Regions from separate parts of the Hominiventricola sp. genome, predicted to be linked through region 3. Evidence: riboswitches for the same ligand, from Rfam matches in the RefSeq annotation. Region 3 holds a riboswitch; each other region holds the start of a gene.

Region 1 (5,362 bases), on a different contig from region 3:
TCATGGTTGATGGCCGCATCCACCGCACCGCAGAACGTATGTCCAAGCACTACGATAAGCGGGCTTCCCAGATGGTCCGCCGCATACTCGATGCTTCCCAGCTGATGGTCATCGATCACATTTCCCGCCACACGAATCACAAAGAGATCTCCCAGGCCTGCCGAAAAAATACTCTCCGGAATCACACGGGAATCCGAACAGGTAATGATAATCGCATAAGGATGCTGTCCATTTTCATGCGTATATTTTCGGAGCATACGGGAAATATTTCCCCGGCTGGTCTCCGCATTCAGGTATCTTGCATTTCCCTCTTTTAATTTCTTCAGCGCCTTGTCGGCGGTCATAATAAATGCATGCATACTTCAAACCCTATTTGTTTTTCTTATATTTGCCGATCTTCTGGTCAATAGAAAGGATTTCACCCTCCGGGCGATATACCACTTTTACGTAAGCGGACACCTTCTTCGCCCCTGCGCGGACTGCCACGTGCTGGCATTCCTTGACAATATCCATCAACTGGTCATAATCATCTCCCTCGATGGTGGTTTCAAAGGGACCCACTTCATAGCGAAGACCAGTGCCTGCAATATAAGCAATTACCTCATCTACGATTCTGCAAAGCTCCTGATCATTTTCTGCCGATGGCAGTACCTGAATTGCTACACTTGTCATATCTTTCTTCTCCTTTTACAAATCCGCTGCCGCAGACTTCCAGTCTTCTATCACTTCATCTGCCAGCCGTTTCATCTTCTCCCAGCAGTCTGTGTTACTCTCATCCTGAACACCTGCCACATAAAATCCTGCCCGTTTTGCCGTCTCTGCCGCATAGATGGCATCTTCATAAACAGCCGTCTCTGCCGCTTTTGCACCCATCCGTCTTATGGATTCCAGATAGACATCCGGCTGCTTCTTTCCTGCCCCTACAGTCTCGCAGGAGAGTAGAAATTCAAAATCAGCAAGAACATCAAGACGTTCCAGACAGGCTTTCATGAGCGGTTCTGCTGTGGCTGATGCCACGCACATACGGACTCCCGCTGCCTTTAATTTTGTTAAATATTCCTTTACTCCTGGTTTCAGCGGGATATCATTCCGGTAATGTTCATCCATCATGGTATTCATATCCGCTGCCACGCTCTCCGGTGTTCCCAAAAGACCATATTCGCTGATAAAAAGTGCTGCTGACTCTGTCATCGTCATAGGCTTGATACGTTCCAGAATCTCTGCTGACACTTTTTTCACCCCATGGCTTTCCAGATATTCAAAAGCCAGACGCTTCCAGAATCCCATGGAATCTACCAGGGTTCCGTCCATATCAAAAATTGCATACGGCTTATTCATGGCTCACCATCTCTGCTGCCAGTGTTTTCAGATGCTCTGTAGCTGCTCCCGGATCCTTCGCTGCAAAAATGGCAGATACTACTGCAACTCCGTCCACGCCACATCCAGAGAGTTCTTCCACATTGGAAGCGTTAATGCCGCCGATGGCTACCACCGGAATGGATACAGAGCTGCTGATCTCTTTTAACTTTTCTTTGGAAAGATTTCTTGCATTTTTCTTGGTACTGGTTCCAAACACAGCACCGACACCAATATAGTCTGCACCTGCTTTTTCTGCAGCCTGTGCTTCTTCTACGGTTCCGGCGGAAATTCCCAGAATTTTATCCGGACCGATCATGGCACGGATATCTCTTCCCTTAATATCGGACTGGCCCACATGGACGCCGTCTGCATCAATGTCGATGGCAATCTCCACGCTGTCATTTACCACAAAAGGCACATGATACTGGGCACACAGGCCTTTCAGTTCCTCTGCTTCCTGCTCAAAGGTTCCCTCATCCAGGTCTTTCTCCCGGATCTGCAGAAATGTTGCCCCATGCTCCAGCACATTTTTGCATACATCTGTCAGTTTTTCGCCTTCCTTTAACCACATCCGGTCGGTTACTGCATAAAGCAGCATGGATTTCCGGATCTCTTCTTTAGAGTATTTCATATTGCATTCCCTCCACCAATTGTTCTTCTGTCATATTAAATACAGCATCAATCAAATCTGTCCGGAATGTAGCATTGCCTGTTCCGTTCTTGATACGGCGTGCCTCTGCCACCTCTCCGCTGATTCCCATCACGCTCATGGCTGCCACTGTTGCCGTAAAGCAGTCTTCCGACATGGCTCCGCAAAATGCGCCGATCATGGAAGTCAGCATACAGCCGCTGCCCGTAATCCTCGCCATAGTTGCACATCCATTTCTGAGGACTGCCGTTTCTTTCCCATCGGATACCAGATCCAGCTTTCCTGAAACAGCAATGACACTTCCCGTGCGTTCCGCAAGTGCCCGCACCATCTCTGCTGCTTCTTTGAGATTCTCTTCCGTAATCTTATCAAGGGCACTTACATCCACACCACTTCCGGCGGTCTGCTGTCCTGCCAGATAACGGATCTCTGACGCATTTCCACGAATGGAGCTGAACTTCACTTCTTTTAACAATTCTGCTGCCACTTCTCTTCGAAGGCTCGTTCCACCTGCTGCTACCGGATCCAGAACAACCGGACGACCAAGCTTGTTCATCTCTTTTCCGGCCAGAATCATGGACGGGGCATCTTCAATGGCTCCCATATTGCAGACCAGTGCCCGGGCATTTCTGGCTGCCTCTGCCGCCTCCCGGACGTCATGCGCCATAGACGGAGAGCCGCCTGCTGCCAAAATGATATTTGCACAGTCATTGACCGTCACAAAATTGGTAATGCACTGCACCAGCGGTTCCTTTTCCCGCACCAGATGTAATGCCTCTGCATACTTGTTCATAAAACCTTTGTCTCCTTACGCCAGCTCATTCTGCATCCGTCCAAGCACAGCCGTTTTCTTTAAGATCACCAGGATTGCCACACCCATAGCTGCTCCTACCACTGCAGACGGGGTATAGAACGGAATATAGTAAAACGGGGACTGGGCATCCAGTCCGTAGAACATCTTCATCAAAGGATAAGAAGACATGGCTCCGAAAAATCCGGTTCCGATGACTTCTCCAATCCATACCAGATAAATATTTTTCGTCTTCTTATAAATCAGGCCTCCCAGAATCGGTCCATAGATTGCTCCGGTAACTGCCTGAATGGTACGGCCGGACAACATTCTCATAATGCCGCATAAAAGGGCTGCCGCGAATCCATACCAAGGGCCTACCAGAACCGCTGCAATGACATCCACGCAGTGCTGGAACGGTGCCATGGCCGGGAAATAGACAAAGGTGTTCAGGACGAAGGCCAGACAGGCCAGCATGGCAGTCAGTGCCATTTTTTTAGTTACATTTTTCTGCATATTCATTCACTCCTCTTTTGCTCAAACAAGGGAAACCTGATGACCAACACCTGACTTTTTACTGACAAAAAAGGAGGCTCCTGTATCGGTGCCTCCTGTAAAATCATATTCGATGACTTCCTACGACGGCATTATCCGTATCAGGTTAAAGGGTCGAAGGTCATTCCTTCCTCTCAGCCTGTCACACAAGCTCCCCTGTTCTCTTTCTGCTGTCTATTTTACCCCTGTACAGTAGGAAATGCAAGTCCTATTCATTTTTCTTACCCTGCATAGGGCAGCGCTTCAAACAGATCATTCTCCGACACACCGCCTATGGTTCCTGCATAAAATCCGTCTGCCTCAAGGTCCACCGTCAGACTTCCTGCCGTTCCATCCTCCAGTTCAAAGCCAAAGGTACCGTCTTCAGAGTAACTGGTCGGGGTAATCACATCTCCTGCATTTAAGGTGGCATTGGAGCCTTCTATTCTGCAGGACACGGAACCTTTAACACTTAGTTTCACATCCGATGCATGATTGAAAAGATACGTATCTCCATCCGGCGTCAGTTTGTCATCCACAATATGATAAGTTCTGGTGCCGCCATAAGTGCCCAGCACATCCACCTTGGATGTAATCTCGATACCGTCTGCCGGATTGGAAGGAACTTTTTCAATGCTTCCGTCCTGCTGGGAAACCGCGAACTTTTCCCCATCCATTTTCACCAGATAGGTTGTCGCATAATCATTATAGGTACGTGTTTCCGCCAGCACATAGTACTGTCCATTCAGCTTCAATGCATAGATATCTCCCACGGCCAGCGTCTCTGCATCCAGTTCAAAACTGTTAGAGCCATACTGGGCGGTTACGCTGATCATATCATCATTTTCTTTGGGATCGGATGTTACCAATGTAAATTCCTGGCCGTCAATCTCCACCGGAATATTGGCTTCCAGCTTCGTCACATTGGAATCCATCGTAGCCGGAGTACCGATAGCGTCCATAAGCGGGGTCCAGTCAAGGACGGCATACTGCTCCGTATAAGAATCAATCATTGCCTGCGCGGTCTCTTCATCCGTCGGCGTATCATTGCTCACATCCCAGTCATCATCCACGGAAGTAAACCATGGATTCTGCTCATCTGCTCCTGCGTCATAAATGACCGACTGCTGAATAGAAAGTTCTCCATTTTCTACGATATAATACAGCCATCCGGAACTTGCTGCACCGTTGGAACCTTCATTGGCAATGATCACAGCACCCGCCTCATCTTCCACCAGATAATATCGGTTTCTCTCCTGACTGGTAAACAGCTGCTTTGCCGCATCTCCGTCCATAGTATAAGCATCCAGAATCATCCGGTTCACCGGTTCTTCCGTATCTGTTTCACCAATCAGTAATTCCAGCTGTCCGTCCTGATCAAGATCGTATAACGTATAACCTACTGACACCATAGTGGCCAGATTACTGTAATTATGCTCATAGATCTGGTCATAATCCCACTGTTCCTCTATCAGTGACCGATAGTCGTCGATAATCCCTTCGTAGGCTTCCGTCATACCATCATCCATCACTTCCGGTTTTGCTTCTTCCGGTTCTGTATTTTCCGTGGTATCCCCCGCATTTTCTGTATCCTGCGCTGTCTGATCTGCATTGTTTCCACATGCTGTCAACATGGACATTCCAAGCATCAATACACATAAAATCGCAATTCTCTTTTTCATAAGATCCTCCTTCATGAAATTACCTTCATTTTGGTATCCTCATTTTACTACACAGGAGGTATTTGTCCACTTAAGATTTCTTAATTTTGATACCGGATCTCTGTCTTCTGCAACATAGGATAACTGACCACTTCCATTCCTTCAAGATCCTCTGCATGCATGCTGACTGCCGTGATCTGCGGATTCTCATAGGTGGTATAATAGTAAACACCTTTGCTGGTGTTGCAGCAGGAAGTATAAATCGTAATCTCATACTTTCCTTCCGCCACTTCGCAGCAGCCTCTCTGCTGGTCTACAGAACCAAGGATATGGAAAAACTGGCTGACGCTCTCTTCCTCTGTATCTCCT
Region 2 (5,362 bases), on a different contig from region 3:
GGACCGAGGAAAGTCGTTTTCATTGTTGGCATGAATAAAGTCTGTGATGACCTTGACAGTGCCATGAAACGTGCCAGAAATGTGGCAGCACCGGCAAACACACAAAGATTTGACATCAAAACTCCGTGTAAGGAAAAAGGAAAATGTTTTGACTGCAAATCTCCGGATACGATCTGCTGTCAATTCCTGATTACCAGATATTCCAGACATACCGATCGCATTCATGTGATTCTGGTAAATGATACGTTGGGATTCTAAGGATAGGAGAGAAATATAAGATGGAGAAATCAACTGTTTATTTTACGGATTTCCGGTGTCCGGTAGGCACCAGCCAGCTGGATAAGCTGAAAAAGCTCTGTATCGCAGCCGGAATCAAAGACATTGACATGGATGGAAAGTTTGTGGCAATTAAGATGCACTTCGGTGAGCTTGGAAATATGGCCTTCCTTCGTCCGAACTATGCGAAGGTAGTGGCTGATCTCTGTAAAGAGCAGGGGGGAATGCCGTTTTTGACGGACTGCAATACCCTGTATCCGGGAAGCAGAAAAAATGCACTGGAGCACCTGGATTGTGCAAATCTTAACGGATTTAACACGATTACGACGGGATGTCAGATTATCATTGGAGATGGACTTCGCGGAACCGATGAAGTAGAAGTCCCGGTTGTGAACGGGGAATACTGCAAAACAGCCCTTATTGGACATGCAATCATGGATGCGGACATTTTCATCAGTCTGAGTCATTTCAAAGGACATGAGACAACCGGATTTGGCGGAGCTCTTAAAAATATTGGTATGGGCTGCGGAAGCCGTGCCGGAAAAATGCAGCAGCACGCAAGCGGAAAACCGGCAATCAACGAAGAAGTCTGTCGTGGCTGCCGCCGTTGTGCAAAAGAATGCGGCAGTGATGCAATTACCTATGTCAACAAAAAAGCAGTGATTGATTATGATAAATGTAAAGGCTGCGGCCGTTGTATCGGAGCCTGCAGTTACGATGCAGTCTACAATCCGAACAGCAGTGCCAATGAGCTTCTCGACCGCAAAATGGCAGAGTATGCACAGGCTGTCTGTCATGGCCGTCCGCATTTCCATATTGCACTGGTGCAGGATATCAGCCCCAATTGTGACTGCCATGGCGAGAACGATGCCCCGATCCTTCCGGATATCGGAATGTTCGCAAGCTTCGATCCGGTGGCACTGGATCAGGCATGTGCGGATGCCTGCCTGAAAGCAACCCCGATTGAAAACAGCCAGCTGGGCGAGCATCTGGCAGAGCCGGGATGGCATTGTCACCACGATCATTTCAAAGACTCCAACCCGAATATTGAGTGGAAAGCAACCCTCGATCAGGCAGAGAAGATCGGCCTTGGAACGAGAGCTTATGAGTTGAAGAGAATTAGATAAACACAAGATTCTGATCTTGTAGTGAGGATAGGGAAGATTTCGGTGATTATGATTTGTTTACAGCAGGTATTTCGAAAGAATTTACAAGATGTGGAAATCTCTTGCAAATCTCCTGAAACTTCTGTATAATATTTTTCAAATAGGGAGCTCAAATAAATGGGCTGAGAGTAGACTTGATTAGTCTTGACCTGGAACCTGATTTGGATAATGCCAACGTAGGGAAATACATGTCGCGAATGGATGGACGTATGTGCCGTTGCTCTCTGTTTTGTGTGAACTGGGGGCACCACTTTTCACAGAGTACTTACAGGCGCCGGATGACACTAAAAGTGTGTCATTCGGTGCCTTTTTTGTGTGCTTGGAGATTAAGGTGTTAAAACGTGAAAGGAGAAACAGGATGGTAAAAATCAATGGAGAAGAAAAGGAGATTGCCGGAAAGAATCTTCTGGAATTTTTAAAAGAGACCGGATTTGGGCCGGAACGGGTAGTGGTGGAACGGAATCTCATGATCATTCCAAAAGACCAGCTGGGCAATGTGACCATTCAGGATGAGGATGTCATTGAAGTTCTTAGGTTTGTAGGAGGAGGCTGAAAAAAATGGGAGAACTCATTTCGCAGGAAGAACTGGACCGGGCCTTTGATGCCCGTTTTTCCAAAGAAATGCAGGTGAAGCTTCGCAGTGCCAAGGTAGCGATAGCGGGACTTGGCGGACTGGGATCAAATATTGCAGTGATGTTAGCAAGAAGCGGGATTGGAAAGCTTCTGCTGGTGGATTTTGATGTAGTGGATGTGACGAACCTGAATCGCCAGATGTATTTTATTCCGCAGCTTGGAAAACCGAAGGCAGAGGCACTGCCGGAGATTTTGCGTCAGATCAATCCCTATCTTACCTATGAATCTGTATGCGTGAAGGTGATACCGGAGAATGTAAAGGAACTGTTTTCAGATTATTCCATTGTCTGTGAGGCCTTTGATAAGCCGGATCAGAAGGCGATGCTTGTGCGGGAACTATTGACTCAGTGCCCGGAGACGACAGTGGTATCAGGAAACGGTATGGCAGGTTATGGAGATACCAATGAAATCCGCACGCAGCAGATGATGAGAAGGCTTTATGTGTGTGGGGATCAAAGTACGGATGTGGGCAATGGAATCGGACTGGTTGCACCGAGGGTGGCAGCCTGTGCTGCCCATGAAGCAAACAAAGTACTGCAGCTGATTATGCAGACTGAATGATAAAAAGAAAAGAGGAAAAAAGAAATGGAAGATAAATTTGTATTAGGTGGAAAAGAGTTTAAGAGCCGTTTTATCCTTGGTTCTGGAAAATATAATCTGAATTTGATTAAAGCGGCCGTAGAACAGGGCGGCGCAGAGATTATCACCCTTGCACTGCGTCGGGCAAATACCCAGGAGAGTGAGAATATTCTGGATTTTATTCCGGAAGGAGTGACACTGCTTCCAAATACATCAGGAGCAAGAACAGCTGAGGAGGCTGTCCGGATCGCCAGACTGAGCAGAGCTATGGGATGTGGAGATTTTGTCAAAGTGGAGATCATGCGGGATGCGAAATATCTGTTTCCGGATAATTACGAAACAGTGAAGGCAACGGAGATTCTGGCAAAAGAAGGATTTGTGGTACTTCCGTATATGAACCCGGATTTAAATGTGGCAAGAGATCTTCAGAATGCAGGTGCAGCAGCGGTGATGCCGCTGGCAGCACCTATTGGAAGCAACAAGGGACTGGCAACCAAAGCCATGATCCAGGTGCTCATTGATGAAATTGATCTTCCGATTATTGTGGATGCCGGTATCGGAAAACCGTCCCAGGCATGTGAAGCAATGGAGATGGGAGCAGCTGCTATTATGGCAAATACCGCAATTGCTACTGCTGGAGATGTGCCGGAGATGGCAGCAGCCTTCAAGCTGGCAATCGAGGCAGGAAGAAAAGCGTATCTGACCGGTATGGGAAGAGTGCTTGCAAGAGGCGGCAGTGCATCTGATCCGCTGACTGGATTTCTGCGTTAGGAGGCGTGTATTATGAATGAAGAAAATCAGGTATATTTTGTAGACAGTGACAAGCTGCCACAGGCTGCACTGGACAGAAAACACCGTCTGGAGCAGGATCCGTCTTTCAGAACCAATCATATGGAATATATGGAAGGAATGCAGGTCATTGAGTCCGATATTAAAGATAAAGTGCTGAAAGCAATGGATGAATTTGACTATGATGCCTATACAGCAGCAGATGTAGAGAGGGCGCTTTCTCATGAATCCTGTTCCATCGAAGATTTCAAAGCACTTTTATCCCCGGCGGCAGCCCCTTATCTGGAGCAGATGGCGAGAAAAGCAGAAGAGATTACCAAAAATCATTTTGGAAATACCGTTTATATTTTCACACCATTGTACATTGCCAACTACTGCCAGAACTACTGCATTTATTGTGGATTTAACTGTTACAACAATATCCGCCGGAAAAAACTGACGTTTGAAGAAATTGAGCATGAGATACAGGTTATCGCGAAGACCGGAATGGAAGAGATTCTGATGCTTACCGGTGAGAGCCGTGCCTATTCTGATGTAACATATATTGGAGAGGCGGTAAAGATTGCGAGAAAGTATTTTAAAAATATCGGAATTGAGATTTATCCGGTGAATGTGGATGAATACCAGTATCTCCATGAATGTGGTGTAGATTATGTGACGGTGTTCCAGGAAACTTACAATACGGATAAATATGAGACCCTTCATCTGATGGGACATAAGCGTGTCTGGCCCTATCGCTTTGATGCACAAGAGCGTGCATTGATGGGAGGTATGCGCGGAGCCGGATTTTCTGCACTGCTTGGACTTGATGATTTCCGGAAGGATGCACTGGCAACGGCACTTCATGTCTACTACATTAACCGGAAATATCCCCACGCAGAGCTGTCCTTAAGCTGTCCGCGGCTTCGCCCGATTGTGAATAATGATAAGATCAATCCGAGGGATGTAGGGGAAAAAGAACTTTGTCAGGTACTGTGTGCATACCGGATGTTCCTTCCATTTGCAGGAATTACGGTCTCCAGCAGAGAAAGTGAGACATTCCGTAACGGCATTACAAAGATCTGCGCGACGAAGGTCTCAGCAGGTGTATCTACCGGTATCGGTGATCATGAAGAGAAATACGAAGGTAAAGAAGATGCGGACGTGGGGGATGAGCAGTTCGAGATTAACGACGACCGTTCTTTTGAAAAAATGTATGAGGATATGGAACATGGCGGTCTGCAGCCGGTTCTGAATGATTATATTTATGTGTAAGTCCTATGAGCATGCCATTGTAATTACAAACCGCATGCTGGTGCAGGGAGATTTTTTAGAGCAGATGGAAAAAGTGATTGCCCTGCATCCTCATGCTGTCATTCTGCGGGAAAAAGATCTGCCGGATGAGGAATACGAAAAGCTGGCAAAAAACATACTGGTTCTTTGTGAAAGAGAAGGAGTACTGTGCTTTTTACATTCCAGAATTGATATGGCTCGGAAGCTGAAATGTGAGCAGATTCACTTGTCTGTTCCGGCGCTTCAGTCATTAAGTGAGCAGAAACGATCGGCACTTCGAAAAGATTTCCGGGAACTGAGCATTTCCTGCCACAGCATGGAAGACATGCAATTTGCCGTGAGCAGCGGTGCCACACAGATTGTCCTTGGAACGATCTTTGAGACGGAATGTAAGAAAGGTCTGAAAGGAAAAGGAGTTGATTTTGTTAGAGAAATCAGTGAAATTTGCCCGGTTCCGGTCTATGCCATCGGCGGTATCAGCATGGAACGCCTGTCACAGGTCATGGATGCCGGAGCTGCAGGTGGATGCATGATGTCAGGATTTATGCGTCTTTAAACATTTTTAAGGAATTGAAGGGAAGGTTTTGCTTTTATGGCCGACGGCTCTGTGTTATGATAAACATAATGATTACTGTACGGAGAAGGAA
Region 3 (5,362 bases):
CGGCCAGTCAGCCAGGAACGCATAGTCAGCGTCGTGTCATGAAGAACACTGCTGGTCTGCGCCCAGATGCTGAAACCGCCAAAAGAAGCGCAGGCACAGGCACATGCAGTCATGAGTCTTGTGGAACAGCCGGTTAAGGCTGTGATCTGGTGGATTCCACAGCTGATTTCCAGAAGGGAACTGATCAGAGCAGCAATAGGAGTCGGAAGGGGCAATAGCTGCATCATTCGGACCAGGATGGAAAATAGAACAATATAGCCGCCCAACTTAGCGACTGTGGCGAAGCTGTCCATCATACAGGCATCCAGCATCGGAAATTGCATCCGGCGCAGAGGTGCCTGTTTTTTATTACCTGTATCAGAAAAATGATAAAAAGGGCGTGAACAGATACCATACAGAAGAGGCATGGCATAGAAGAAGACGCAGAGTGCCCATGGCACTTTCGTGCATCCCAGCTTTTTCAGACAAATGTAATTGATAAAAAAACTGGGGCTGACATTATTGCAGAATCCAAGGAGATAGGTGCCTTCTTCTTTGGAAATATGCTGCTCACGAACCAGATCTGCAGTGACTTTGGCACCCATGGGAAATCCACAGAGAAATCCCATAAGAACTGCGTAGCAGCCGTCTTCAGAGATACGGAAGATTTTGCGAAAAAATGGCGCGTAGAGTCGGTTCAGATATCGGAACAGCCCGGTCTTTACCATCAGGGCTGAAACGATCAGGAAGGGAAGCAAAGAAGGCAATACAGAAGTGTACCACAGAGTGAGGCCCAAGGAACAGCCTTCCGTTGTCTGCACTGGATGGGTAAAGAAAAGTAATAGGAAACAGAGAGGAAGGAAAACGGAAAGTATCTTTTTCAAGGGCACCCCATATAATGAACTAATTCTTTACAATGTATGGGGCAGGTGAAAAAATATGAATCCTTTTCGGCAAATGGCCTGCCTTGGACTGCTGATTTTGCTGCTGTGCTGCGGAATTCAATTTGAAAGAGAATGGATGGACGATGGGGAACCGGAGCAGACAGCACTGGAACAGTATCAGACCCAGGTGGAAACCGTCTGGAAAGAACTTGTTTATTTCCCGGTACCGGAATCATCGGTGAATCAAAAGGCAGTCATCCGGTTTGAAAATACCTGGCAAACGGAGCGGCATTACGGCGGAAAACGAAAGCATGAGGGGATTGATCTGATGGCAGAACCTGATAAAAGCGGATACTTTCCGGTGCTGAGCATGACAGATGGAACCATTGAGCAGGTGGGATGGTTGGAAAAGGGAGGCTGGCGGATTGGAATCCGGTCTATAGGTGGTAATTATTACTATTATGCACATTTTCATTCCTATATCAAAGACTGGAAAAGGGGAGATCCGGTGAAGGCCGGGGATTTGCTGGGGTATATGGGAGATTCGGGGTACGGACCGGAAGGAACGACGGGGCAGTTCCCGGTGCATCTTCATCTGGGGATCTATCTTCCAGCTGCGGGAAAAGGCGAGCAGGCCATCAACCCTTACTGGATGCTCCGCTATCTGGAAAACAAAAGGCTTTCATACATATATTAACGTGACGGTATAAGAAGAAAACTTGACATCCTCCCTTACTTGTCGTATAGTAAAAAAGCAAAGTGAATAGAAAATAAGTACCGGGGAGCCTGCGGAAACGGGCTGAGATCTGACTGACACCGTCAGGACCCGTATACCTGATTTGGATCATGCCAACGTAGGAAGTAACTGTGAAAAGATAGAGAAGTGGAAGTACGCTGGTATTTCCACTTTTTTTATCGCCTGCGGCGGTACATTGGGGGCACCACCTTGCATCGCCTAACAAAAGTTATTGATGCCTGAAAGGAGAATTTTTATGAAGACAGCATTAACAATCGCCGGAAGTGATTCCAGCGGAGGCGCCGGTATCCAGGCTGACTTAAAGACCATGATTGCAAACGGGGTATATGCCATGACTGCAATTACGGCTCTGACAGCACAGAACACCACCGGCGTCCAGGGAATTTTCGAGGTAACCCCGGAATTCCTGGAACAGCAGATCGACAGCGTATTTACGGATATCCGTCCGGACGCAGTGAAGATCGGCATGGTTTCTTCTGTGGGACTGATCGAGTCCATCGCAAAGAAACTGAAACAGTATGAAGCAGAAAATATCGTAGTGGACCCGGTTATGGTGGCAACCAGCGGATCAAGACTCATCAGCGAGGACGCCATTGGTGCATTAAAAGAGCTTTTACTGCCCATGGCGACGGTTCTGACTCCGAATATTCCGGAGACGGAAGTTCTCTCCGGAATGGAAGTAAAGACCGCGAATGACATGATTGCAGCAGCAAAATATATCAGTGAGACCTATCACTGTGCCGTACTCTGCAAGGGTGGACATCAGTTAAATGATGCCAATGACCTTCTGTACCGGAATGGCGATTATAAATGGTTCAATGGTAAACGGATCGACAACCCGAATACCCATGGTACCGGATGTACGCTGTCCAGCGCTATTGCCTCCAATCTGGCAAAAGGCTATGATCTGGACACCGCAGTGGAGCGCGCAAAAGCTTATATCTCCGGCGCTCTGGCAGCCATGCTTGATCTGGGACAGGGTTCCGGCCCCATGGATCACGGATTTGATTTTCGTGGAAAAGGATTTGCGGAGGAAAAGGCATGACCGTTACAGAACGTCTTTTAAAAGACACAGAATCTATCTGGGCAGAATACCATCAGCACCCCTTTGTACAGGGGATTGCCGACGGAACTCTGGATAAAGAAAAATTCAAATATTATATGATACAGGACTATCTGTATCTTCTTGATTATACGAAAGTATTTGCTATTGGCGTTGCAAAGGCGAAGGACATGGAGTTTATGAAACGCTTTGCAAATTCCACCCATGCTATTTTAGATGGAGAGATGGATATTCACAGAAGCTACATGGCACGCCTTGGCATCACGCCGGAAGAGGCAGAACATACGAAGCAGGCCCTTGATAATCTGTCTTATACCTCCTATATGCTCCGCGTGGCTTATGAAGAAGGGCAGGCAGAAGTAGCAGCTTCCATTCTTTCCTGCGCACTGAGTTATGAGGCAATTGCCCGCCAGATTGTAGCTGAGCACCCGGAAGCAGACAAACATCCGTTTTATGGAGAATGGGTATCCGGTTATGTGTCAGACAGCTATCATGAGGAAAATGAATCCCTTGTGGTTTTAGTTGATCGTCTGGCAGCAGACTACAATGAAGCACAGCTTGCACATCTTTCTGAAATCTTCACCGCATGTTCCCGCTATGAAAAAGCGTTCTGGGACATGGCATGGGAAATGAGGAAATAGTGTATGCTTACATTTGATAACGTAAGATTTCAGTATGACTGTGAAGATTTTTCCATCATTGACCATCTGTCCTTTACTGTCCAGGATGGAGAATTCGTGTCCGTAATCGGTCCTTCCGGATGCGGAAAAAGTACGATTTTTCGGCTGGTCAATAAGCTTCTCCCTCCTGCAGAAGGAAATATTCTGATCAATGGACAGAATATCAATGGTCTTAAAAACTACTGTGGGTATATGCCGCAGCAGGACATGCTGTTCCCATGGCGGACAGTAAAGGAAAATGTTATGCTTCCCATGGAAATTCAGGGGAGCATTTCCAAAGCAGAGATGGAAGAGCGGGCAGAGCAGGCATTGGAATCTGTCGGTTTAAAAGATTGGGGAAAGAAGTCTCCACGGGAGCTTTCCGGCGGTATGCGGCAGCGTGCAGCATTTGCCAGAACTGTGCTCACCGGATCAGATCTTTTGCTTCTGGATGAACCTTTCTCCGCCCTTGATTATCTGACACGCCTTTCCATGCGGGAATGGCTTTTGGAACAATGGGAACGCGAGCAGAAGACCGTTCTTTTTATTACCCATGATGTGGAGGAGGCAGTCTTTTTATCCAGCCGAATCCTGGTGGTGGAAGAAACTCCCATCACTCACTTAAAATCCATTGAAGTTCCGGCAGAATATCCGCGAACAAGGGAAGAACTGACCCGTTCTGAAATCGTGGAATTAAAAGAAAATTTAATTGAAATGCTCAGGAGGAATCCGTAGATGAATGAGACGAAAAAACGCGGGAATGCAAATCTTCCGGCCTTGATTCTCCTGGCAGTATTACTGATGTTCTGGCAGGCTGCTGCTATGGGAATTGATGCAGCCTATATTCTGCCGTCACCGACGCAGATTTTAGTCCGTCTCTGGGAACTGCGAGGTCCGTTATTTACAGCGCATCTTCCGGCTACCATGTCGGTAGTTGCCATCGGACTTTCCATTTCTATTGTTCTGGGACTGGGACTTGCCGTTCTTATGGATATCAGTGAGATTGCGGAAAAAGCATTATATCCGTTAATTATTGCTTCTCAGACGATTCCGACCACTGCATTGGCACCGCTTTTTGTGCTCTGGTTTGGTTATGGTATCTGGAGTAAAGTGCTGGTAACGGTATTGATTACCTTTTTCCCTATTACCATCACGGTATTTGACGGATTTAAATCGGTAAAGACAGAGATGGAAGAATTGTTATTTACCTTTGGCGCAAGTAAACGCCAGATCTTTTTTAAACTGAAAATTCCGGCAGTGCTTCCCTGCTTCTTTTCTGCCATCAAAATGGCTGTTCCCATGTCCATCATCGGAGCTGCCATTGGCGAATGGCTTGGCGCACAGAGCGGACTTGGATATTTCAGCAGACGAATGATGACACAGCTTGACGGAGCCGGTGTATTTGCACCGATTCTCCTGCTCTCCGTGGTAGCCATGTTCTTCACCGAACTGGTAGCGATTCTGGAAAAACGACTGATCCACTGGAGAAATGACTAAACGAAAGAGGACTACGATTGTGAAAAAAAGAATATTAGCAGCTGCCCTTGCAGCAACTTTAAGTGTAACCATGCTTTCCGGATGCGGAAAAACGGAATCAGCGTCCAATACCAATCCTTCTGAAACGGCAGAAGAGGCAGTGGAGGAGGAAACAGTCGAAGAAGATGCATTAAGAGAAGTCAATGTGGTACTGGACTGGTACCCGAATGCCATCCATGCATTTCTTTACACGGCTATCGAAAGAGGATATTTTAAAGAGGAAGGACTGGATGTACAGATCCGTTTTCCTTCCAATGCAAGCGATGCCCTGTCTTTAGTAGCAGCAGGTAAAGCTGAGATTGGCATGTATTATCAGCATGACGTAATTCAGGCCATTGCCAATCAGAAAACACCGGTGAAGGCTATCGGTGCGATCGTGCAGTCTCCACTGTGCGTTATCCTTTCTCTGAAAGATAAAAATATTACCGGACCGGAAGACCTGGCAGGAAAAACGATTGGCTATGGTGGAACTGCCCTTAGTGAA

The links. A riboswitch is a leader RNA that binds a small molecule or an ion and turns the genes downstream of it on or off. The one in region 3 is predicted to bind thiamine pyrophosphate.
Region 1: another riboswitch for thiamine pyrophosphate. It lies ahead of thiW (energy coupling factor transporter S component ThiW); the one in region 3 lies ahead of thiD (bifunctional hydroxymethylpyrimidine kinase/phosphomethylpyrimidine kinase).
Region 2: another riboswitch for thiamine pyrophosphate. It lies ahead of thiS (sulfur carrier protein ThiS); the one in region 3 lies ahead of thiD (bifunctional hydroxymethylpyrimidine kinase/phosphomethylpyrimidine kinase).

The regions. Positions count from the first base shown of each region.
Region 1 covers NZ_DBLYVB010000010.1:25,375-30,736, reverse strand. The annotation lists gene ACZMB2_RS07890 (carbonic anhydrase) at 1-359, opposite strand, end outside; gene ACZMB2_RS07885 (thiamine-binding protein) at 370-672, opposite strand; gene ACZMB2_RS07880 (HAD family hydrolase) at 688-1,338, opposite strand; gene thiE (thiamine phosphate synthase) at 1,331-1,990, opposite strand; gene thiM (hydroxyethylthiazole kinase) at 1,977-2,801, opposite strand; gene thiW (energy coupling factor transporter S component ThiW) at 2,817-3,314, opposite strand; TPP riboswitch at 3,415-3,521, opposite strand; gene ACZMB2_RS07860 (hypothetical protein) at 3,575-5,014, opposite strand; gene bsh (choloylglycine hydrolase) at 5,095-5,362, opposite strand, start outside.
Region 2 covers NZ_DBLYVB010000011.1:42,597-47,958, forward strand. The annotation lists gene ACZMB2_RS08440 (lactate utilization protein) at 1-258, shown strand, start outside; gene ACZMB2_RS08445 (DUF362 domain-containing protein) at 279-1,403, shown strand; TPP riboswitch at 1,534-1,642, shown strand; gene thiS (sulfur carrier protein ThiS) at 1,801-1,995, shown strand; gene thiF (sulfur carrier protein ThiS adenylyltransferase ThiF) at 2,001-2,636, shown strand; gene ACZMB2_RS08460 (thiazole synthase) at 2,661-3,425, shown strand; gene thiH (2-iminoacetate synthase ThiH) at 3,438-4,697, shown strand; gene ACZMB2_RS08470 (thiamine phosphate synthase) at 4,690-5,271, shown strand; gene ACZMB2_RS08475 (P-loop NTPase family protein) at 5,300-5,362, shown strand, end outside.
Region 3 covers NZ_DBLYVB010000001.1:40,614-45,975, reverse strand. The annotation lists gene ACZMB2_RS00270 (transporter) at 1-776, opposite strand, end outside; gene ACZMB2_RS00265 (M23 family metallopeptidase) at 1,000-1,560, shown strand; TPP riboswitch at 1,632-1,741, shown strand; gene thiD (bifunctional hydroxymethylpyrimidine kinase/phosphomethylpyrimidine kinase) at 1,856-2,665, shown strand; gene tenA (thiaminase II) at 2,662-3,324, shown strand; gene ACZMB2_RS00250 (ABC transporter ATP-binding protein) at 3,328-4,077, shown strand; gene ACZMB2_RS00245 (ABC transporter permease) at 4,078-4,839, shown strand; gene ACZMB2_RS00240 (ABC transporter substrate-binding protein) at 4,859-5,362, shown strand, end outside.